4 regions of the Planococcus beijingensis genome follow, and region 2 is predicted to be linked to each of the others. Evidence: riboswitches for the same ligand, from Rfam matches in the RefSeq annotation. Region 2 holds a riboswitch; each other region holds the start of a gene.
The links. A riboswitch is a leader RNA that binds a small molecule or an ion and turns the genes downstream of it on or off. The one in region 2 is predicted to bind S-adenosylmethionine.
Positions count from the first base shown of each region.

Region 1: another riboswitch for S-adenosylmethionine. It lies ahead of IRE19_RS00825 (O-acetylhomoserine aminocarboxypropyltransferase/cysteine synthase family protein); the one in region 2 lies ahead of IRE19_RS02640 (methionine biosynthesis PLP-dependent protein).
Region 3: another riboswitch for S-adenosylmethionine. It lies ahead of IRE19_RS14950 (methionine ABC transporter ATP-binding protein); the one in region 2 lies ahead of IRE19_RS02640 (methionine biosynthesis PLP-dependent protein).
Region 4: another riboswitch for S-adenosylmethionine. It lies ahead of sat (sulfate adenylyltransferase); the one in region 2 lies ahead of IRE19_RS02640 (methionine biosynthesis PLP-dependent protein).

Region 1 covers NZ_JADHDZ010000001.1:153,947-159,807, forward strand. Annotated here, with positions in the region: gene IRE19_RS00815 (methionine ABC transporter ATP-binding protein) at 1-709, opposite strand, end outside; SAM riboswitch class I at 845-959, opposite strand; gene IRE19_RS00820 (glycerol-3-phosphate acyltransferase) at 1,084-1,725, opposite strand; SAM riboswitch class I at 1,860-1,976, shown strand; gene IRE19_RS00825 (O-acetylhomoserine aminocarboxypropyltransferase/cysteine synthase family protein) at 2,077-3,369, shown strand; gene metX (homoserine O-acetyltransferase MetX) at 3,382-4,395, shown strand; gene IRE19_RS00835 (helix-turn-helix domain-containing protein) at 4,458-4,688, opposite strand; gene IRE19_RS00840 (EamA family transporter) at 4,793-5,668, shown strand; gene IRE19_RS00845 (mechanosensitive ion channel) at 5,811-5,861, shown strand, end outside.
Region 2 covers NZ_JADHDZ010000001.1:578,240-584,100, reverse strand. Annotated here, with positions in the region: gene IRE19_RS02665 (LLM class flavin-dependent oxidoreductase) at 1-904, opposite strand, end outside; gene IRE19_RS02660 (STAS domain-containing protein) at 1,262-2,029, opposite strand; gene IRE19_RS02655 (cobalamin B12-binding domain-containing protein) at 2,004-2,663, opposite strand; gene IRE19_RS02650 (hypothetical protein) at 2,680-3,033, opposite strand; gene IRE19_RS02645 (antibiotic biosynthesis monooxygenase family protein) at 3,030-3,335, opposite strand; SAM riboswitch class I at 3,630-3,733, shown strand; gene IRE19_RS02640 (methionine biosynthesis PLP-dependent protein) at 3,810-4,934, shown strand; gene metC (cystathionine beta-lyase) at 4,927-5,861, shown strand, end outside.
Region 3 covers NZ_JADHDZ010000006.1:137,633-143,493, forward strand. Annotated here, with positions in the region: gene gcvH (glycine cleavage system protein GcvH) at 1-356, shown strand, start outside; gene IRE19_RS14940 (ribonuclease M5) at 584-922, shown strand; gene IRE19_RS14945 (thioredoxin family protein) at 928-1,254, shown strand; SAM riboswitch class I at 1,359-1,463, shown strand; gene IRE19_RS14950 (methionine ABC transporter ATP-binding protein) at 1,552-2,577, shown strand; gene IRE19_RS14955 (methionine ABC transporter permease) at 2,570-3,238, shown strand; gene IRE19_RS14960 (MetQ/NlpA family ABC transporter substrate-binding protein) at 3,291-4,103, shown strand; gene IRE19_RS14965 (dicarboxylate/amino acid:cation symporter) at 4,255-5,427, shown strand; gene IRE19_RS14970 (hypothetical protein) at 5,527-5,861, shown strand, end outside.
Region 4 covers NZ_JADHDZ010000007.1:154,705-160,565, forward strand. Annotated here, with positions in the region: gene cysQ (3'(2'),5'-bisphosphate nucleotidase CysQ) at 1-432, opposite strand, end outside; gene cysC (adenylyl-sulfate kinase) at 432-1,034, opposite strand; gene IRE19_RS15915 (SLC13 family permease) at 1,046-2,824, opposite strand; gene sat (sulfate adenylyltransferase) at 2,843-4,006, opposite strand; SAM riboswitch class I at 4,142-4,248, opposite strand; gene IRE19_RS15925 (NAD(P)-binding protein) at 4,511-5,143, shown strand; gene IRE19_RS15930 (YehS family protein) at 5,178-5,693, opposite strand; gene IRE19_RS15935 (hypothetical protein) at 5,814-5,861, opposite strand, start outside.

The DNA of each region.
Region 1 (5,861 bases), 420 kb from region 2:
TGGTCGGCTGCTGCGGGTTTGAGAAAATGTCGAAGACGCTGCCTTGTTCGATCACTTTTCCTGCTTCAAGCACAGCCACTTTATCGCAAATTTCCCGGATAACTCCCATCTCATGAGTAATGAGCAGGATGGTGATGTTGTATTCTTTATTGATTTTGCGCAATAGGTCCAAAATCGACTTGGTCGTTTGGGGATCGAGCGCTGATGTTGCCTCATCGCATAACAGAACGGAAGGATTGGTCGCAAGTGCACGGGCAATGCCGATGCGTTGCTTTTGTCCACCTGACAGCTGGTCGGGGTATTTTTGTGCCTGATCGGCCAGTCCGACAAAGTCCAGCAGTTGCTTCACTTGTTCATCAATTTCATTTTTCGGTGTCTTAGCGAGCAGCAATGGCATCGCGACGTTATGGTAAACCGTTTTTGAACTCAACAGATTGAAATGCTGGAAAATCATGCCGATGTCCTTGCGGATGGTTCGGATTTCTTTGCTGGATAGAGTGGAAATATCTTTCCCTTGGATTAAGACGCGTCCTGCAGAAGGACGTTCAAGCAGGTTCACTGTGCGGATCAATGAACTCTTTCCGGCTCCGCTAAAGCCGATGACTCCGTAAATCTCGCCGGTTTCGACGGTCAAATCAATTCCGTTCAAGGCATGGATTTCTTGTTTCCCGGATTGGTAGGTCTTGGCGACGCCTTCGAATTGAATCATGGTGATTGAACCTCCTCATGCTGTAATGGATCTTATTAAATCGACGGTGTCTCACATTCTTCGGAGAAAATGGAAAAGGAGCCCTCTTTTTTCTCATCCATAAGAAAAAAGAGGGCTCCTGTTGAAACCATCTAATTCTCATCTTCCAAATGCTTTAGAGCATTTGCAGGAGTTGGCACAGTTTTTGCTTTTAAACAAATCTGCTGCCGAAACGTCTTAGGGCCTGTCCCTCGGTTTCTCTTGATAAGAAAGTGATGTATGCTATTCGATTCGTGGTTCTTACTTTATGGTGAAATAACAAAAAAGTCAAGGGAATTATTGATATTTATTTCACAATCTTTGAAATGAAGAAAATAATGAGTTTGGAACCGCTTTCAGACTGGATTTGTTGGTTTCTTTTTAAAAATGGAGGAAACTTTCTTCTCTTCTCCATTTTTTATTCGAATAATATTTTCGCTATGTTTCCATATGGCCATAGCAAATAAGGCACAAGCTGTCAGCAATGGCCATGGTCCGACGGCAGGACCAAAAGCGATAACAAAATAAACCGCGTAAAGGACCAGTACACCAATGACCAAATAATCCGTCGCAAGCGAAACACCGATGAGAAGTGCCAGGCCAACCAGCCCGAGCTTCCAGTCCAGTGCCAGCATGACACCGATCACCGAAGCCGTGCCTTTGCCGCCATTGAAGTTCATATAGAATGGGAAATTATGGCCGAATACGACACCGGCACCTATTATAAATAGAAAAGTCCAAATGATTTCGGGGGAAAAGGCACCCTTTTCCAGCAGAAAACGACAAGCTGCGACAGCGGCAAAGCCTTTAACAATGTCGATGAAAGCAACCAGCAAACCGTATTTCCAACCCAGCACGATGGCGGCATTGGAAGCACCGGAGTTTTTGACGCCTTCCTTTTTGACATTCACCCCAGATAAAAACTGTGCTGCTATGGAACCGTGCAAACAACCGATTCCATAGCCTGCGATAAACAACAGCAGAACCCATCCAAGCATATTCATTCCTCCTTCTATACTAGAAGATAACGTTTGGGAAGAAGCAAGGTTTCAAAATTTTTTGACTAATAGGGTTGACAAACCTTGTTAAAATTTTTATACTTCTCAACAAGACTAACAACCAAATCTAATAACTCTTATCAAGAGTGGCGGAGGGATAGGCCCTGTGATGCCCGGCAACCAACAGACGACCATGTCTGGAAAGGTGCTAATTCCTACAGAACCGAACGATAGGTTCTGACAGATGAGAGGAGGTAACTCCGTAATTTACGGCCCTCTTCTTAGCGAAGGGGGCTTTTTGCTGTTCTCTTCGGTGATCTTCATGAATAAAAAAATTAGGGGGAATAGAAAATGACAAACTTAAAACCAGAAACTTTATTGCTGCATGGCGGACAACAGGCGGATCCAACAACAGGATCGAGAGGGGTGCCGATCTACAAAACCACTTCTTATGTGTTTAAAGATACGCAGCATGCACAAGATCTTTTCGGTCTGAAAGACACCGGCAATATCTATTCACGCATCATGAATCCGACAGTTGATGTATTTGAACAGCGCGTGGCGTTATTGGAAGGCGGGACTGCTGCAGTCGCATTATCTTCAGGAATGGCGGCAATTGCGTTCTCCATTTTAAATATTGCTGAAGCAGGAGACGAAATCGTAGCGGACAGCAACCTGTATGGCGGCACTTATAATTTATTCGCCAATACGTTGCCGCGTTACGGCATTAAAACCATATTTGTTGATGCAACCAATCCTGAAAACTTTAGAGCGGCAATTACCGATAAGACAAAAGCGGTATTCGGAGAAATTATCGGCAACCCGAGCCTGAACGTTTTTGATGTAGAGAAAGTAGCGGCAATCGCCCATGAAAGCGGGCTTCCCTTATTGATTGACAATACATTTGCTTCACCATATGGCAGCAACCCGATCGAGTTCGGTGCTGATGTGGTCATTCATTCCGCTACAAAATGGATTGGAGGACACGGCACGACCATCGGCGGTGTTGCGGTGGATGCAGGAAAGTTCAATTGGGACAATCCACGTTTTCCAAATTACACACAACCGGATGAAAGTTATCACGGATTGCGTTTTGGCATCGATGTACCGGATGCTGCATTTGCGACAAAACTGCGTGTCCAGCTGCTTCGTGACTTCGGTCCTTCATTGAGCCCAGAAAGTGCACATGCCTTGCTCCAAGGACTGGAGACTTTGCACCTGCGTATTCCGAAACACAGCAGCAATGCTCAAATTGTTGCAGACTACTTGAAGCAGCACTCCCAAATCGAATGGGTCAACTTCCTTGGATTTGAAGATCATCCATCACATCAATTAGCTAAAAAATACTTAAAAAATGACGGTTTCGGATCGATTGTCAATTTCGGCATCAAAGGCGGACGGCAGGCGGGCCGCAAAGTAATCGACAGTGTGGCTCTCTGGTCCCATGTTGCGAACGTAGGAGATGCCAAGTCGTTGATCATCCATCCGGCTTCAACTACACATCAGCAGTTAAATGATGAAGAGCTGAAATCGTCGGGTGTAACGGAAGAATTGATCCGCTTATCGGTCGGTTTGGAAAATCCGGAAGATTTAATCGCCGATTTGGAGCAGGCCATTCAGGCCGCAGTTTTGGAAAACGTTTAAGGAGGGATTTGAATGGCGACAGTATCCATTGGCTCATTAACCCTGGATTCAACGAAGACGATAAATCATGTAGAGCTGGCATACGAACGTCATGGAGATGTAAATGCTCCAACTGTGCTGGTCTGCCATGCATTGACGGGCGATCAATATGCAATAGGATCCGAAGAAAACCCAGGATGGTGGGCAGGGTTAATCGGACCAGGCAAGCCGGTGGATACAGATGTTTTTCAAGTGATCACTTTTAACGTGTTGGGAGGCAGCCACGGATCGACAGGCCCACTGACCATTAATCCGGAAACGGGCCAACCATATCGTGCAGACTTTCCGACTCTGACGATACGTGATATGGTTCGCGCAGAATACTATGCATTGCAGAAATTGGGGATCAACCATCTTGCAGGAGTTTTGGGAGGTTCGCTTGGAGGCATGAAGGCCCTGGAATGGGGAAAACTGTACCCGGAATTTGTGGATGCAATTCTCCCCCTGGCCGTTACTCCCTACTACAGCGATTACGGTTTGGCTTTCAATCATATCGGCATTCAAGCCATAGAAAGCGACAGAGATTTTAATGGCGGAAATTATGAAAGCTCAGCTGACCTGAAAGGATTTCAAGTAGCCCGTATGGCTGGCATGGTCACATATCGCAGCGGGAATATGTTCAATCAGCGCTTTGGACGCAGCAAAGCCGGAGAAGAATTCAATGTGCAGTCTTATTTGAATTACCAAGGGAAGAAGTTGGCGGGGCGGTTTGATGCCAATAGCTACCTGTTGCTGCTGAAAGCAATGAACACACACGATATCGGAGAAACCATTCTTGATGTTCCGGTTTATGCTCTATCATTTACGCATGACTTGCTGTATCCGAGTGAATTGCTGGTTCCTTGGCTTGAAGAGCAAAAGGATGCGAGTTGGGAAATCATTGAAACCGAATTTGGCCACGATGGTTTTCTTGTGGAATTTGAAAAATGGGGCGGCTTTATCGAAGAAAAATTAAAAAGCTTATTAGTGCCAGAGCTTACACGCTAAGCGGGATTCGATGAAAAAGCACCTGAGGCGGGAATCCGATCCCACTTCAGGTGCTTTTTTAGTTAATCCTCGTCCTTGATATCCACATCGTCTGGTATCGGAGTGGCTCGCCATTCCTCCAGCGCTTGCTTGGCCTGTTCCAGCTGTTGAAAATGTGTTCCGAACTGAGAGGTGTTGATCATGTACTGCTCCCCATCATGGACTGCGCGAATACGGCCTTCCAATACGTAGCGATTGACTTGTTCTTCAGGCATGGATAAAAATGCGGCAGTTTCCTGGACTGTCATATACATGGGATCTCCTCCTCTTTTCTTTTATTATAATAGAAGAAGACAGCTATCTCAAACCATTGACGCCATGGTATGTTAGAAGAAGAAGTTCAAGAACAGGGGTGTTGATGTTGAATTATATGGCGTATTTATTGGTTTTGCTGGCTGCAATTTTATGGGGAACCACAGGTACAGCCCAGTCTTTTTTTCAAGGGGCAGTCCATCCGCTATCAATCGGCGCTTTTCGTTTAGCAATTGGCGGTTTTTCTTTACTGTTGTTCGTAATTGTAGCCAGGAAACTATCGGTCCGGACGATTCCATGGCCTGCCACTATTCTTGCAGCCGTCAGTATGGCGCTATTCCAACCTTTATTTTTTTCTTCAGTCCAGATGACTGGAATTGCTATCGGCACCGTTGTCACCATCGGAAGCGCACCTGTACTAACAGGATTGATCGAGTGGATAGCCTTAAAACGAAAACCTGACCGAATCTGGGGAAGTGCGACGCTTCTGGCATTAACCGGCTGCGTGCTGTTATTTGCCAATAAAGGCCAGCAACTGGTGGATCCGGTGGGCATCGCTATGGCTTTGGGCGCTGGATTTTCTTTTGCAGTTTATGCGCTGGTAAGTAAATCTGTTCTCAAGGCGATGGAGACTGTTTCTGCAGTCGCTGTGATTTTTTCATTGAGTGCTTGCTGTCTGCTGCCATTTTTATTGCTGTTTGATGTAAGCTACATAACCGTACCGCTCAATTTTTCTCTGATCATCTATTTAGGGATTGGAGCAACCAGTCTATCCTATCTGCTTTTTTCTTTTGGATTAAAGCAGATTCCCTCTTCTTCTGCAGTCACTTTGTCATTGGCTGAGCCACTGACAGCCGCTGTTTTAGGGGTAGTGGTTGTCGGAGAAGTGCTAAGTGGACTGTCGTGGCTCGGAGTCATGCTGCTTTTGGGCGGCATTTTGATATTGACGATCGGCAAGCGAAGAGAGGTTCCTGCTTCTTAAAAACCTTTCTTTGTGTTTTAAAAACCGTCCTTACGTGGACGGTTTTTCTTTTGGATGCCAAATAGCCTCATTGGAAGTTTAGGAGTGGAGCACTGAGGGGATAGTAACTAAAGATATAAAAAAATAAAAAGGAGTTGAGTATATGAACGATGTGGGCAATTCTTTCAGAGGAGTCGGCAACACGATCATCGAT
Region 2 (5,861 bases):
AATTTTTCAGTTTTTGTTTGACGACATCCGGTGTACCGACAATCATCGATTCAGAATCCAATTTCTCACGGAAAATAGCAATTTCCCGATCTGTCCAAACTTCTTCCAAATCATCAATCGGTGCCTGGAACGTCGTCGGTTCCCCTCTCATCAGCGAGAACATTTGCTGCTGGGAAGAAGTTGCGAGCCATTCAGCACGCTCCTGTGTCTCTGCAGCAATAACGTTGACGCCCAGCATCGCATAAGGCGATGCCAAAGCAGGAGAAGGCTTGAAATTTTGATGATACAACTGCAAAGCCTGCATCATGTAATCCGGTGCAAAATGGCTGGCGAAAGAAAACGGCAAGCCTTTAAGTGCTGCAAGTTGTGCACTGAATCCGCTCGATCCCAATAGCCAAAGCGGTATTTTCAAATTGGTGCCCGGATAAGCCCGAACACGGCCAACCGGGTTTTCCGAGAAGTAATTTTCCAACTCCGCAACCTGTTGGGGAAAATCATCCCCGCTGCTCTGCAAAGTACGTCGCAGCGCATAAGCAGTCGCCTGGTCACTCCCCGGTGCACGGCCCAGACCCAAGTCAATGCGCCCGGGATAAATAGTTTCCAATGTACCAAACTGTTCTGCAATAACAAGTGGCGCATGGTTTGGCAGCATGATGCCGCCTGAGCCCACTCGAATGGATTCCGTTGCCCCGGCAATATGACCAATAAGAACCGACGTCGCAGAACTACCGATGCCCGGCATATTATGGTGCTCCGCCAACCAGTAGCGGTTGAATCCCAACTTCTCCACATGCTGCGCCAATTCCACACTGTTCTTGAACGCCTGTGCCGTTTCAGCACCTTCGTTGATTGGTGCCAAATCAAGCACAGCCAACGGTATATTTTCGAATTTCTTAATATCCATTTCTATCTTCACTCCTATCTCTTCCATTGTATCGATGTTTCATAAAAACTTCCTTTTTCCTGCTCAGGAGAGGAAAAAGGAAGTGCCCAAAAGATGAAGCTAACCTAAGTGCGCGACTTCCTGTCGCAACGGTTAGCTGACCCGCTTCCTGCGGGCCTCCGACAGGCATAAGGCGCATTGGCGAAGCGGCGTGTTTTCAGCCGCACAGCCAGAGTGGCTTACATCCCGAAGAGCTAGGCGCTGCAACTGGACATCGGGTTGGCTTATGACCCAAAGAGCTGGGCGCAAAAAAAGCTGAAACGTTAATTTTTAGGAACAAAAAAACGAAGCTATCCGCTTCGCTTTTCACAACATATTCTATATAAGTAAATTTCGTGAAGCCAAGACCATCTGCAAAGAAGAAACAAAATGCAGGTCCAGCCCCGTTTGGAGATGATGGAGCTGTTGGGCATGCTGTGGGTTGATTCCGGTGATGATGCCCTCAATGCCCATCACTTTAAAGGTCTGCATTAACGACTTCAAATAATCGGCGCCATCCTGTTCCAACTTCTCCATAGCAGTCAAATCCATGATGACGGTTTCGGCGCCATTTTCATAAACTTGATTCAGGATATGAAAACGGATCACTTCAATCTTGTGGGGGTCCAAATCGCCGAATAGCGGAATCAGCACGTGCTTTTTGCCGAGGTCGATACAAGGGGCAGACAACTCCCGAACCTGTTGAAGCAGCTCCTCCGTCCGTTCCTTTTCAAGAAGCAGGTCATAGTCGGTTTCCTGCAGGCGCCGGCGAAGGCTCAACAACTGGTTGGTGATCTCCATGAGCCGGTTATCTTTCGGCACAAGGACGATGTTCAAACTAAAATCACTGATCCATTTGCTGTAGACATCTCCAAGGAACAGTTCGCCGGTTTTTGAAATGAAATTCAACTCAAGTGGTTTCGCCGATTCACTGCTCAGCAAAAAACTTAATGCTTTTTGCCGGCTTCCTTCATCGACAAAATCTAGAAAATCGGAACAGCTGCCGACTAATTTCTCTGCCTCTTCAGATGACTCCACGATTGCCAGTTTATTATTCAATTTAAAAGCAGGCAGCGGCCATTCATCCAAATGAGATATCGAATTCATTGTCAGGTTCCTTTCCGGTTTGGATCCAATTTTTCAGCTGATCCAACTCTTTTACAATCAAGACGCCTTCAGATTCTGAAGCTGGCCAATTCGCCATGGCCACCGCCCGTCCTCCAAGGATGACTGATGGTTTGAAATCAAGCGCTCTGAAAGCTTCTGTGTATTTCTTCAATACAGGCAGACGGTATACCAAAGCCGCTGACAATGCGATGGCATCCGGTTTCCAGCGGTTAGCTGTTTCGATGGCGGCACCGAGCGGCAAATTCGGTCCGAGGTATCGAACTTCCCAACCGTTTTCTTTGAATAACGAAGCCACCATTTTCAAGCCGATATAATGGTCTTCCCCTTCAGGTCCGAGGACCATCACTTTCTTTTGCTCAGGAGTTTGTTCCCCTTTACGCATTTCTGTCACTGACACTACATAATCGCAAATAGCTGTTGCTAAATGCTCATCTGCCACTGTAATGATATTCTTTTCCCATAATTCCCCTATCCAATACATGGCAGGCGTCAATATATGCTGGTAAAGCTCATTTTTTGTATGGTTTTGCAAATAGGCTTGAACTGTATACAAAGCCTGCTTTTCATTGCCGGCCAAAAATAACTCGGCCAACTTTTTAGATTGATTATTCATGTCAGCCTCCTTTACTCTATGAATGTTTCAACACCGCAATGGCACTTTGCAAACAACCTGACATAAAGACTTCTTCCTCTTGTTCTGTATTCCCCGGAAGGATCTGCAGTAAGCGCTCAAAATTATCGATGATTAAGGCTCTTTCAACATTCCGGCTTGTCAAAACAGTTTCCAACCAAATGGCGTACTCAATAAATACCTGTTCATCCTTGAGGGAAAACGCAGTCTCCAAATGATCCAAGTGGTGATGGTTATCTTTTTCTGTATGCTCAAAACCGCGCTCTCCAAAACGCTCCCAAAGTGTCGGGTATGCAGCATATATGCTTTTTGCCGTTTCAGAAGCAATTTTATTTTTTACGTCGTTCTTCATTCTGCCACCACTTCGTACTGCCGAACAACAGGGATAATTCCCGCTAATTCCTGGTCCGGGTAATTTTTCTCGAGATCATGGATCTCCTTGAATTCCTGGCTTCTCACCCACGCCATATAAGATGCTTTCGTATGCCATTCCATATGGACCGTCAATTCATTTTTCTTTTTGGTGTTTTGGATCAATCTAAATAAATGAAAGCCTTCCGCCCGATCGACGCGGCGTGAACGCTTTTGGTAAATCCCGATAACTTCCTCGGTTTTTTCAGGCGGAACAACCACCGTCGAAGTGACAATATACATTTGCTTTCTCCTTTATACACAAAATTTCCTCCATAAATTATAACACTTCGATATGCGAATTAAAAGAATACCGCGGTTCTGTAGTGATGAGCCCTGATTCTTTAACTGGAAGCAAATTATTCTACTTACTGATGCGACATCCGATCTGACATGGATGTACAAGGCTCTATCTACTATTTCCGCTTACTGTTTTCTTTCTATTTTAACTATTTAAAATTCACCCTTGCTTTCCATGGTTAAATGATTTAAGATTAGAAACATCGTAATAGATACAACATAAACTTAATAAGATATTTCTTATCTAGAGAGACGGAGGGATTTGGCCCTGTGAAGTCTCAGCAACCAGTCTGACGAAGACACGGTGCTAATTCCAATAGGCTGCGCCTAAAAGATGAGAAGAATGCGTTTCTAGACAGGGGCTTTCTTCTTTCATTGAAGAAAAGCCCCTGTTTTATTGTTGGGAGGATGAGTGGAATGACAAAAAACAGCTTGGAAACTTTATTGGTTCAATTAGGCAATCGCAGCGATTCAACTACAGGAGCTGTGAATCCGCCCATATATTTATCGACGGCTTATGAACATGAAGGACTTGGCAAATCGACGGGCTATGATTACACACGAACCAAAAACCCGACACGCGCTGTCCTTGAAGAAGGCTTTGCGGAACTCGAAGGCGCCGATGCCGGATTTGCCTGCAGCTCGGGAATGGCGGCTATCCAATTGGTCTTGTCCCTCTTCCGTCCTGGCGACGAATTGTTGGTTCCGGAAGATATATATGGTGGAACATACCGCCTGCTTGACCACTTTACTTCCGCCTATAACATTCATCCCACCTATGCCGAATTTAAGAACGTTGAAGATACAGAAGAAAAAATAACATCGAATACACGGGCATTGTTCATTGAAACGCCGACCAATCCACTCATGCAGGAAATTGATCTTGTTGCCTATGCAGCTTTAGCGAAAAAGCATGACCTGCTGCTGATTGTCGACAACACGTTCTTGACCCCCTATCTCCAGCAGCCGATTGCACTCGGAGCGGATATAGTCATCCACAGCGCCACGAAGTACATCGGCGGCCACAACGATGTACTCGCTGGTTTGGTTGTCGCAAAAGGCGAAAGCATTTGTGAAAGGCTTTCAACATTCCATAACTCGGTCGGCGCCGTACTGTCGCCTTTCGATTCCTGGTTGTTGATACGCGGATTGAAGACTTTGCCATTACGCATGCGCCAACATGAAGCCAATGCCAAAACCATTGCGGAATTCCTGTTGCAGCAATCAGTTGTTTCTGATGTGCTCTACCCCGGAAAAGGTGGCATGTTATCCTTCCGCCTGCAGGACGAAGAATGGGTTGGCCCTTTTCTTGAAAACATTAAACTCATTACATTTGCCGAGAGTTTAGGCGGCGTCGAAAGCTTCATCACTTATCCGGCTACCCAAACCCATGCAGATATTCCATTTGAAGAACGTACCCGGCGCGGCGTTTGCAACCGGCTATTGCGCTTCTCAGTTGGCGTCGAACTCGCTGAAGATTTAATTGCCGATTTGACACAGGCATTTTCGAAATTGAAGAAGGAGGTTGTTGAATATGACTGATCGCATCGAAACCAAGTTTATTCATTCTACCGGAGTTGACCCATTAACCGGAGCTGTCAACGTACCGATTTATTTATCTTCCACATTCCATCAGAAAAGCCTGGATTCATTTGGCCCATTTGATTACAGCCGTTCCGGGAATCCGACACGTCTGGCATTAGAGGAAACCATCGCAAAATTGGAAGGCGGCAAGCGCGGCTTTGCCTTTTCTTCCGGGATGGCTGCTATCTCTTCCGCATTTATGCTCTTGTCTTCTGGCGACCATGTCCTGGTATCAGAAGATGTCTACGGCGGAACTTACCGCTTCATCACAGAAGTGCTGGATAAATTCAATATCGAATACACATTCGTCAACATGACCGATTTGAATGAAATGGCTAATGCCATTCAGCCGAATACAAAAGTCGTCTACTTGGAAACACCATCCAATCCGACTATGAATATTACGGATATCGAAATCGCAGCAAAACTGGCGAAAGCCAATGGCTGTCTGACATTCGTCGACAATACCTTCATGACGCCGCTCTATCAAAATCCGTTGGAACTTGGCGCAGACATCGTTCTTCACAGCGCAACAAAATTCCTTTCCGGGCACAGCGATGTGGTTGCAGGCCTTGCGGTTACAAAAGATGAAGAACTCGGCAATCGCCTAGGTTTTATTCAAAATACCTTCGGTTCGGTCTTGGGGGCACAGGATTCTTACCTGTTGATCCAAGGAATCAAAACTTTAGGAGCACGCCTTGGCCAGTCATCGGAATCAGCACGGACAATTGCCGAATACCTGCACAACCATCCATTGATCGAAGAAGTATACTACCCAGGGTTTTCATTCCATCCGGGCAATCCGATTCACGAACGCCAGGCAAAAAGCGCGGGAGCTGTGCTCTCTTTCCGCCTAGCTGATAAAAAATCCGCACGCGTTTTTGT
Region 3 (5,861 bases), on a different contig from region 2:
ATTCTAAAGAACATGAATGGGTTAAGATCGAAGATGGCAATGCGCGTATCGGAATTACTCATTTCGCACAGGCTGAATTGGGGGATATCGTATTTGTTGAACTTCCACAAGTTGGCGATGAACTGAAAAAAGACCAGCCTTTCGGCAGCGTTGAATCCGTTAAAACAGTTTCGGAATTATACGCACCAATCAGCGGCAAAGTGATCGAAGTCAACTCCGAGCTTGAAGACAGCCCGGAATTCGTCAACGAGTCACCTTACGAGCAGGCATGGATGGTGGTTATTGAAGCCCCTTCTGAAGAAGAAATCAGTGATTTGATGAATGCTGATCAATACAAAGAAATGACCAACGAATAATTCCCGGAAAGCGCCTTTAATTTGGCGCTTTTTTTATTCGCGTCAAAGACGGAGAGAGTTGTGAAGAACCCCTATTCACTAGTTATCGAGTCCAATCTCTTGAACTAACCGTGTACCAACTGGTTTTTGAAAAGCTTATTTGTGGAATAACTCAATATAAAGGGGTATATTTCAACTTATATAGAAACAGCTTTTGAACTTATTCTATATTCGATGGGGTGAGTGTTATGGGAAAGGTGATTGTTGTGGAAGGGCTCAGTGATAAGACGAGAATTGCACCGCTCATTGCAGAACCCGTGACGATTCTTTGCACAAATGGTACAGTAAGTCCAACGAGACTTGAAGAATTGCTGCTGCCATATGAAGGCCAAGACATCATTATATTAGTGGATGCAGACTCTTCAGGAGAAAAATTGCGGAAGCTGGTCAAGCGTGAGTTCCCTGAAGCCCGGCATTTTTATGTGAACCGAAGCTACAAGGAAGTCGCAGCAACGCCGCTCCGGATCCTGATGGATGTGCTCATCTCAGCGAATGTCCAGGTCAATAAGCTATTAACAGAGGGATGAAGACGATGCAGGAATGGACTCATAAAGAATGGATCAAAGAAAAGAATACCAATCGCACTACCGCGTATTACTTATACACACCGATGTGCGGGACTTGTCAGGTAGCTTCCAAAATGCTGTCGGTTGTCACAGAACTATTGCCGGATCTTCCGATTGGCAAAGCGAACTTGAACTATGTACAGGAAATTGCAGGAATGTATGAAGTGGAAAGTGTTCCTTGCCTGCTGATTACAGAGAATGGCAAACTTAAGGAGAAGATTTACGCTTTCCAGTCGGTTCCTTATTTATATGGCAAGTTGAAAACTGTTGACGAATATAGCCGGTCATGGTAAATTGAATTTCTGGTAAGAAAAGCGCGGGAATCTATTTGAAATAGGAGAAGCGTAAGATTTACCACCAATTAAAATCTATTCTGTTTTACTAATTTCATATCGAACTCTTATTAAGAGTGGTGGAGGGAAGTGCCCTATGAAGCCCGGCAACCGTCATGAAAATGAAATGGTGCCAAATCACACGAAGCGAAAGCTTTGGAAGATGAGAGATTGGTTTCCGTATAATATACGTTTGCCCTTCTGCTCAGTTATGCGCGGAAGGGTTTTTTATTTTTAGGATTCAGGGGTGTTCAACGAATGATCGAGTTAAAGAAAGTGACGAAAAAATTTGATACAGGCAAGGCGGTTCTTACGGCTGTCGACCAAGTTGATTTATCTATTGCTGATGGAGAAATATTTGGGATTATCGGATATAGTGGAGCCGGTAAAAGTACATTAATCCGCTTATTGAATGGATTGGAAAAACCGACTTCCGGCACTGTGGAAATCAACGGTAAGGTAATTACTTCCATTAAAGGCGGAGAATTGCGGAAAGCGCGCCAGAAAGTCAGTATGATTTTCCAGCATTTCAACTTATTATGGTCGAGGACGGTTAAAGAGAACATCGAATTCCCTTTGGAAATTGCGGGAGTCTCAAAAGCGCAGCGTGGAAAACGGGTTCAGGAACTGATTGAGCTGGTTGGATTATCGGGCCGCGAAAATGCTTATCCATCGGAACTGTCTGGCGGACAGAAGCAGCGTGTCGGTATTGCCCGTGCGCTGGCGAACGATCCGGAAGTCCTATTATGCGATGAAGCAACTTCTGCGCTTGATCCGGAAACAACAGACGCAATCCTTGATTTATTGGTCGATATCAACAAGCGATTAGGCTTGACCATCGTATTGATCACTCATGAAATGCACGTCATCCGAAAAATCTGTCATCGTGTTGCTGTAATGGAAGGCGGGCGTGTCGTGGAGCTCGGAGATGTTCTGAATGTTTTCCAATCACCAAAAGAAGAAATCACCAAACGCTTCGTGGCCCAGGTCACTGATAGTGGAGATTCACAGGAAACCATCAAAAACCTTCGTGAGTTGTATCCGACAGGCGAACTGGTGAAATTGGTTTTTGTCGGAGAACAAACCGAACAGCCAATTCTGACAAAACTGATTCGCAGCCATTCGGTGGAAGTCAATATCGTTCAAGGCAATATTTCGCATACGCAACGTGGAGCTTATGGAACATTGATTCTTCAGTTGAAAGGCTCTCCTGGTGAAATGGAAGAAGCTTTGGCATTTCTCCACTCTGAAGATGTTCAAACGGAGGTAATGCATAATGATTGATTCGTTATTCCCCAATGTAGATTGGGACAGTATGTGGGAAGCCACACTTGAAACTCTTTATATGACAGCTTTATCAACGTTGTTTACATTCATCATCGGTTTGGCTCTTGGAATCCTGTTATTTTTGACAGCTCCTAAACAATTATGGGCCAATAAAGTGGTCAATTGGCTGACAGGTGCATTCGTGAATATATTCCGTTCCATTCCATTTATCATTTTGATTATTTTATTGATTCCTTTTACGTTATTCCTGATGGGTTCCATTCGGGGGCCAAACGCAGCTTTGCCCGCATTGATCATCGGCTCAGCTCCATTTTATGCACGCATGGTGTTGATTGCATTAAAGGAAATCGACAAAGGAGTCATCGAAGCAGCTCGCTCTATGGGCGCGACGACCGGCACAATCATTTGGAAAGTGCTACTGCCTGAATCGAAACCGGCATTGATTTCCGGAATTACGGTAACAGCCATCGCATTGGTCGGCTATACGGCTATGGCAGGCATCATCGGTGCAGGCGGCCTTGGGACATTGGCTTTCCTGGATGGTTTTCAGCGCAGCCGTGAAGACGTTACATTGATGGCGACGATTCTAATCTTGATCATTGTGTTCGTCATTCAATATATTGGTGATTTGGTAACAACAAAAGCAGATAAACGGTAATTGCGGATTTTCCGTTCCATAAACTAAAACACAGCAAAAGGGAGAGATAAAGATGAAGAAATTTGTAGTAGGAACAGCGTTGACAGCTTTAGTACTTGCAGGATGCGGAAATGGCGGAGCGGGTGAAGAAGAATCTAAAACTTTGCGTGTTGGTGCTTCCAATGTACCCCATGCTGAAATTCTAGAGCAAGCACAGCCACTCCTTGAAGAACAAGGAATCGAATTGGAAATTGAAACATATCAGGATTATGTCCTCCCTAACGAAGACTTGGAGTCTGGTGAAATTGATGCCAACTACTTCCAGCATATTCCGTATTTAGAATCACAGGTAGCGGATCATGGCTATGAATTCGAAAATGCTGGCGGAATCCACATCGAACCAATCGGAGTCTACTCACAGGATTACGCATCTCTTGATGAACTTCCAGAAGGCGGTACGATTTTGATGAGCAACTCGGTAGCGGATCATGGGCGTATTCTGTCACTGCTTGAAGCTGAAGGTTTGATCAAATTGGCTGAAGGCGTTGATAAAACAGCTGCTGAAGTAAGCGATGTTGTTGAAAATCCTAAAAATCTTCAGTTTGACGCGAACTATGAGGCAGCCCTGCTGGTTCAAATGTATGAATCCGGTGAAGGCGATGCTGTCTTGATCAATTCCAACTATGCCATTGATGCAGGAATTAGCCCGTTGGAAGATTCAATTGCACTTGAATCATCAGAGTCGCCTTATGTAAACATTATTGCTGTTCGCGCTGGCGATGAAGAGAATGAAAATGTAAAAGCATTGGTAGAAGTTTTGACATCTCAGGAAATCCAGGATTTCATTCTGGAAGAGTGGGGCGGAGCGGTCGTACCAGTAGATTGATTTTAAAAAGCATCTTTCGGGATGCTTTTTTATTTTTGGTGAAATAATAAAAATATTCCGTAAATTAATGTATAACTTACATTTTGTCTTAGTCTGTGCTACTTTTGAATAATAAAAAAGAAGCATTTGTTCATATGAGGAGGACAATTTCGTGAAATTCAATTTTGGTTTATTGCCGAGAATCATTGTGGCAATCGTTTTAGGTGTCCTTATTGGATTAGTTGCACCGGAAAGTATGGTGCGGGTTTTCGCTACCTTTACATCGCTTTTCGGAAATTTCCTAAACTTTGTGGTGCCGTTGATCATTCTTGGGTTCATTGCTCCAGGTATTGCGAAATTAGGAAAAGGTTCAGGCAAATTACTGGGGATGGCTACTGGTGCAGCATATGCGTCTACCATCATAGCAGGCGTGTTAGCTTTTTTTGTGGCAGTTACAGTCTTGCCTAATTTTATGCAAGAAGGTTCTTTAAGTGGCATGGAAGATCCGGAAAAGGCATTAGCAGCGACGTTCATTACATTAGACATGCCCCCTGTCTTTGGTGTGATGTCTGCACTGATTCTCGCGTTCTTGCTCGGTATCGGCATGGCGTCAACGGGCAGCAAAGTTATGGTTTCGTTTTTTGATGAATTCCAGGCGATTATTGAAAAGACAATTTCTTATGTCATCATTCCTCTTTTGCCATTTCATATCTTTGGTATTTTTGCGAACATGGCGTATGGCGGAGCCGTATTTGAAATTCTGTCATTGTTTGCGATTGTCTTTGTCATGATCATCATTCTGCATTGGGTAATGCTATTGCTGCAGTATTCAACAGCAGGAGCATTGAAAGGAAGAAATCCATTTATCCTACTAAAAACCATGATGCCGGCTTATTTTACAGCTCTAGGAACGCAGTCTTCAGCAGCGACTATCCCGGTGACGCTTCGCCAGGCACGCAAATCGGGTGCCAATGAACGGGTAGCGGACTTTACAGTTCCTTTGTTTGCGACGATTCATTTGTCAGGCAGTACCATTACTTTGGTGTCCTGTGCCATCGGTGTCTTATTGTTGACGGGCGGAACCCCAGTGTTCAGCGATTTCTTTCCATTCATTTTAATGTTGGGCGTTACGATGATAGCAGCTCCAGGAGTTCCGGGAGGCGCTGTTATGGCAGCAATCGGATTGCTGGAAGTCATGCTTGGATTTGACCCTACTATGGTGGCGTTGATGATCGCCCTTTACATGGCCCAGGACAGCTTTGGAACAGCTGCCAACGTCACGGGTGACGGCGCTTTGGCACATATTGTAGACCGTTTTACAAATGGCAAGAAAAGTTTGCAATAATTAAGCGATTCTGGAGATTGCGGCTATTTCATCTAGTCTATTCTATTGGTAATTTCTGTGCTATTATAACGGAGATATTACACAATAGGGGGAAACATCATGAAGAAATTTACAGCAATCGCGTTAACTGCCACCGTTTTTTTGGCGGCATGTGGAACAGATGAAACATCCGATACGAAAGAAGCGACTGCAGGCTCAACCGCTACTGAAACGGACAAAGATGTAAAGCAAGAATTGATGAAGTTTTATATGGCCATTCCAAATACGATCAATGCAGTTGACGGCGATTTGAATTTGTTTGAAATGGGCCAAGCTGAAGGTACATTGCCAGAGGGTGAGGAACTGCAGACAATGAAGGATGCAGCTATCCTATCTGCTGAAAATGCGGCAGATGCTGTAGAAACCTTAGAAATTCCAACAGCATTGGAAGGTCA
Region 4 (5,861 bases), on a different contig from region 2:
AGCTGAAGCAGCTTCCAATTTAAATGCGCCGCTGTTTTCTTCACCGTAGTAGAAAACATCCATGGCCGGCACGTAAATCACACCCAAAACCGGATAGTTCTCTTCTATTAAAGCGATGTTGACGGTGAACTCACCATTGCGTTTGATGAATTCCTTCGTGCCGTCGAGTGGATCCACCAGCCAAAAACGCTGCCAGTTTTTCCGCTCTTCATAAGGGATTTTACTGCCCTCTTCGCTGAGAACCGGTATGTCTGGGTAGGCAATCTGCAGTCCTCTTTCAATGGTCTGATGTGACCGCTGATCGGCAATGGTCAGTGGTGAATCGTCAGCCTTCGCTTCAACGATCAATTCCTGTCCATAAACCGCCATGATCTCTTTGCCGGCTGCAAGACTGATTTCCAGCAATTTCATTGGATCAATGCCACTAGCCATCAGCCCAGATATCCTGCTTTCTTCAAGTAATCTGTAATTGTCTGAACCGACTCTTCCAAAGTCTGCTTGTCGGTTTCAATGACGATTTCAGGATTTACCGGTTCTTCATATGGCGCATCGATGCCTGTGAATCCTTTGATTTCGCCGGCTCTTGCTTTTTTATAGAGGCCTTTCGGGTCGCGGTCTTCGCAAGTGTCCACACTGCATTTGACGTATATTTCAATGAACTCATCTTCTTCAAGCAAGGCACGCACCTGGTCGCGATCTTCCTGATACGGCGAAATAAATGCCGATAGCGTCAATACCCCTGCATCACTCATCAGTTTTCCAACTTCACCGATGCGGCGAATGTTTTCTGTCCGGTCTTCCGGGCTGAATCCCAAATTTTTATTCAATCCGTGGCGAACATTATCCCCATCCAATAGATAGGTACGGATTCCAAGTGCGTGGATCTCTTTTTCCAAGGCAACAGATACCGTCGATTTTCCTGATCCCGATAACCCGGTGAACCACAGCACCCCGCTTTTGTGGTTATTTAATTTTTGTCTGTCCTCTTTTGTGACACTTGATTCATGCCATACAATATTCGTTGATTTGGTCATCTTTTCTCCTCCTAAAACCAGTAATAGTAAACGATTCCGATAGTCACCGACATAACCAGAATACTGAGTGGCGTGCCCACTTTGACATAATCCATGAATTTGTAGCCGCCTGGCCCATAGACGATCAAGTTGGTCTGATAACCGATCGGGGTAATAAAGCTTGCAGAGGCAGCAATCGTGATGATCACTGCGAAGCCCATAGGATCAAGCTGCAGGTTGCTGGCCATTTCAATGCCGATTGGAATCATCAGGACAGCCGCAGCACTATTGGTGATCAGTTCTGTAAAGATACTGGTCAGCAGGTAAATTAAAATCAGAATAGCTAACAGGCCGAACGGCTGTCCGATTGCCAACAAGCCATCCGCCGCCCATTGCGCCAGACCTGTTTTAGTCATGGCCGCTCCTACCCCGAATGCACTGGCAATCAGCAGCAGTACATTGAATTGCACGTCGTTTTTTGCATCGTCCATTGAAATCGACTTGGTCACCAGCAAAATCAGCACAGCCAATGCCATGGCTTTGAACATGCTCAACCAACCGACAATGACACAGGCGATCGCACCCAGAAGTACCAGCAATGAAAACCAGCCCACCAAGCGGCTTTCCTCAAGTGCCTTAGGCATTTTCATAGAAGACACCACATAAAAGTCATTGGATTGCTGGTACTTTTCCACAAACCCATTGCCGGCGAGCAATAGCAAGGTGTCGCCCGGCCGCAGAATGATATCGCCGACTTTGCTTTTGATGCGTTCGTTATTGCGGTGAACGGCCATTACACCTGCATCAAAACGTGAGCGGAATTGGGATTGCTTGATGGTTTTTGACAATAGTGATGATTCATGGGAAACGACAGCTTCTGCAAGCTGCGTATTGCCGTTTTTCAAGTCATCCAATTGGAGGTTGGTACCCGTCTTCAAGGTCAGACCTTTTCTTTTTTGGAGATCTGCGATGGTGGCAATGAGCCCGGTAAAGATTAGGCGGTCTCCAGACTGGATGACCGTTTTGGAGCTGACCGACGAAATTCGTGTCTGATTCCGGATGATTTCTATCAAGTACAATCCCTTTAAATCACGTAATTTAGCTTCTTCCACTGTTTGGTTGGTATGCGGAAAGGTTTCTTCCACCACCATTTCAGCAATGTATTTCCGGGAATCTTCAGCCACCTGTTGGCTGAATCCTTTATTCTCGGGCAAAAGCATATTGCCGATGGTGAATAGATAGATCAAGCCGACAATAGTGATGGGGATGCCGACAATCGCCAATTGGAACAGTGAAAATCCAGGAAGCCCATAATCGATCAGCATGCCGTGGACTACCAGATTCGTTGAAGTTCCCATCAGCGTGATGGTCCCTCCTAAAATCGTTACATACGACAAAGGAATTAAAACCTTTGATGGTGCAATGTTCCTTTCTTCACACCATTTCTTCAATAATGGGGTCAGTGTCACGACAATCGGCGTGTTATTCAAAAAAGCAGAGATTAACGGAAGCGGCAGAAAAATACGGAACAGTGAACCTTTCAGGCTTTTGCCCTTGTTCAGCCAGCCAATCATCATCTGGTCGATTAGGCCATGCTTTTGTACAGTCCCGACTACGATGAACAATAAGGCGATGGTCAGCATTCCCGGATTGGAAAAGCCGCGCAACGCTTCTTCTGTCGTTAAAATTCCAGACAGCAGCAAAACCACCAATGCCGAAAACACAATCATATCTGGGCGGGCAATTTCAAAAAGGAGCGCACTGACCATAGCAATGATGACAATTAGCACAAAAACCATTGAGACTGACATGGGCAACCATCCTTCAATTTAGTTACTTGTTACGGTCTCCCGCAAGCCTTTAATAAGTACATCGGCTACTTCCGGACGGGAAAACTGTTTTGGCGGCTTTTCTCCGTTGCGAAGCAATTCGCGCACTTTCGTGCCGCTTAAATGGACGTGGTTTTCTGAAGTGTGCGGGCACGTCTTGGCTGTTGCCATGTTCTCACATGCATTGCAGTAGAACGAATGCTCAAATTTAAAGATTTGGATGCCCAGTTCTTCTTCAAACTGGCTGATGAACTCCTGTGCTTCGTATGTGCCGTAATAGTCGCCGACCCCTGCATGGTCGCGGCCGACAATGAAATGTGTGCAGCCGTAATTCTTGCGGACAATGGCATGAAGAACCGCTTCTTTTGGCCCTGCATAACGCATTGCTGCTGGATAGATCGCGAGGCGTGCTCTATCTGCCGGATAGTAATGCTTCAAAATGACCTGGTAACTTTCCATCCGCACTGCCGCTGAAATGTCATCCGATTTCGTTTCACCCACCAATGGGTTCAATAATAAGCCGTCGACTACTTCCAGTGCTGCTTTCTGAATGTATTCATGTGCACGGTGCACCGGGTTGCGCGTTTGGAAACCGACAATCGTCTTCCAGCCAAGTTCTTGGAACAACTGGCGCGTTTCAACCGGATCCAAGTGGAATTCCTCGAATTCGCTGTGGTCTGGTCGATTCAATAAAGTAATCGGGCCAGCTAGGTAAACATCGCCGCGTTCGTATAATTTCTTCACGCCGGCGTGTGCTTTTTCTGTTGTTCCGTAAATTTTCTGTGCTTCCAATTGCTTGTCATATGCGTATTTTTCCGTCAGTTCGATTGTTCCGTAAATGACGCCGTCTTCGCCTTTTAAAGCAATTTCATCGCCGACCTGATAGCTGTCCGCTTCTTCTGCCGTAACCGACAGCGTAATCGGAACACTCCAAACCGTTCCATTGCTGAGACGGGATGTATGTACCACACTTTCATAATCTTTTTGGCTGAGGAAGCCGGTCAACGGACTGAAGCCGCCGATGCCGATCAATTCCAAATCCGAGATTGCCCAATCCGAAATGAATAAAGAAGGAAGCGACTCTGCATTTTTCAATGCCTTTTCTCTTTCACTGCCCGTCACCTGTCTGTTTACCAAATTTCCACCGTGTGCTTTGCTTGTCATTTCATTACCTCCAAGGTTAGTTTTATGTACTGTCGTCTATTTCAAAAACGTTCTGAAACCAAATCTCCAAGGCGTTCGGACAAAAAGAAAAGGACCCTCTTCGACAAGAAGAAGGTCCGAAAAAACAAAACGATCTTCTTATCTTCTAGGCTATTGAAAGCCTATTGGAGTTAGCACCGTTTCCTTAAAGGAGGGTTGCTGAGACATCAAAGGGCCAATCCCTCCGTCTCTCTTGATAAGAACGCATATTCAATTTTCATTTGAATTGTTTGAAATATTTGATTTTACAAAGTATATAATAGACTATTCCCAGTGTCAAACTATGTTTTAAGTTTTTTATTTTTTTCTATACCGAAAAGTTGGTCTATCAACAGGTGATGGATAAAAAAATATTTTTGTGATGAAAAAAATGAAATCTGAATTACCAGGATGAATTGAATAGCGACCGCAAAACGCATGGAGATTATTTTTGGTAATATTAAAAGAGTTGAGGAGGCGGATAAGATGACGGTGATTCCGATCATGATTGAAATGAAAGGAAAAAAAGTGATTGTTGTAGGTGGAGGGCGCATCGCGAAGCGCAAGCTGAGTGGTTTGGTGGATAGCGGAGCAGAGCTGTTGGTCATCAGTCCGGTGGCCGATCCTGCCATAATCGCTTGGGATGATGAAGGTAAAATTCTCTGGAAGCAGAAATGTTTCGAGCCAGGGGATGCCGAAGAAGCTTTCATGATGATCATCGCCACCGATGATCCGGCTACAAACGCAGAGTCCAGAAAAGCTGCACCTTCCAATTGCCTAGTGAACGCCTCTGATGAAGCGGAAGCTGGCAATATCCATTTTCCAGCTCATGTCAAAAGGGGAAAATTGAGCATCGCAGTTTCTACAAACGGCGCCAGCCCGATGCTGGCAAAGAAAATCAAGCAAGATCTGCAGTCTCAGTTTGATGAAAGTTATGAACAATACCTAGATTTTCTTTTTGAAGCAAGACAGCTTCTAAAGAAAACAATGATTCCACAAAACGCAAAAGAAGAATACCTCCGTGGCTTTCTGGATGAATCCTTTTTACAAGTTGCGTCACAAGAAGCGTCACTCCGGGAATTGCGGCTTTTGATGAATAAAAAAAAGGACTTGGAATAATTCATTCCAAGTCCTTTTGAGCTGATAAAGAGCGTTAACTTCTGTACTTGATCGCCAAGCCTTTCAAGAAATTGCGCGCATAGCGGTCTCCGCATTCTTTGTAGTTTTTATGTCCCACTTTTCGCAGCAATGCACCCAACTCGCCTCTTGTCACCGTAACGCCTGCCAAATCCCAAATCTCCAGCATGTCCTCACTGTTCAGCTGCAAAGCGATTTTCACTTTCTTCAAAAGCAAGTTGTTGGAGCGCTCGTTTGTCGATTCCGGGAATTCAGGTTGCCCTGGTTTCGGCTCCTGACGGCCTCTCTTGAAAATGATGAAGCCATTCAAAAACGATTCAAACAGATGGTCGTCCGCTCGGATGTAGTCATCGTTATCTTGTTCGGCCCAAATGCTGTCATCCTCTTCTTCGCTTTCAGGTGTTTTCGTCAGCACTTTCAGCACTTCGTCCTTGCTCAAATCAATGCCGCCCAATTTAAAAATCTCGACCATATCGTTATTTTTTATATCCAGTGCATAACGCAATCTGATCAATAAATCATTATTATCCATTTTCTTTGCCTCCTGTTGATTTCCAGTAATGAATGCTTATCCACTATAAATCCATCCCTAATAATAGCACATAATTCACAGTTCATCAGGCTTCCGGAAAGACAGCAAAAAAAGACAGCTTTATATCGCTGTCTCTTGATTTTCTTTATTTTTAATGTCTTTTAATTG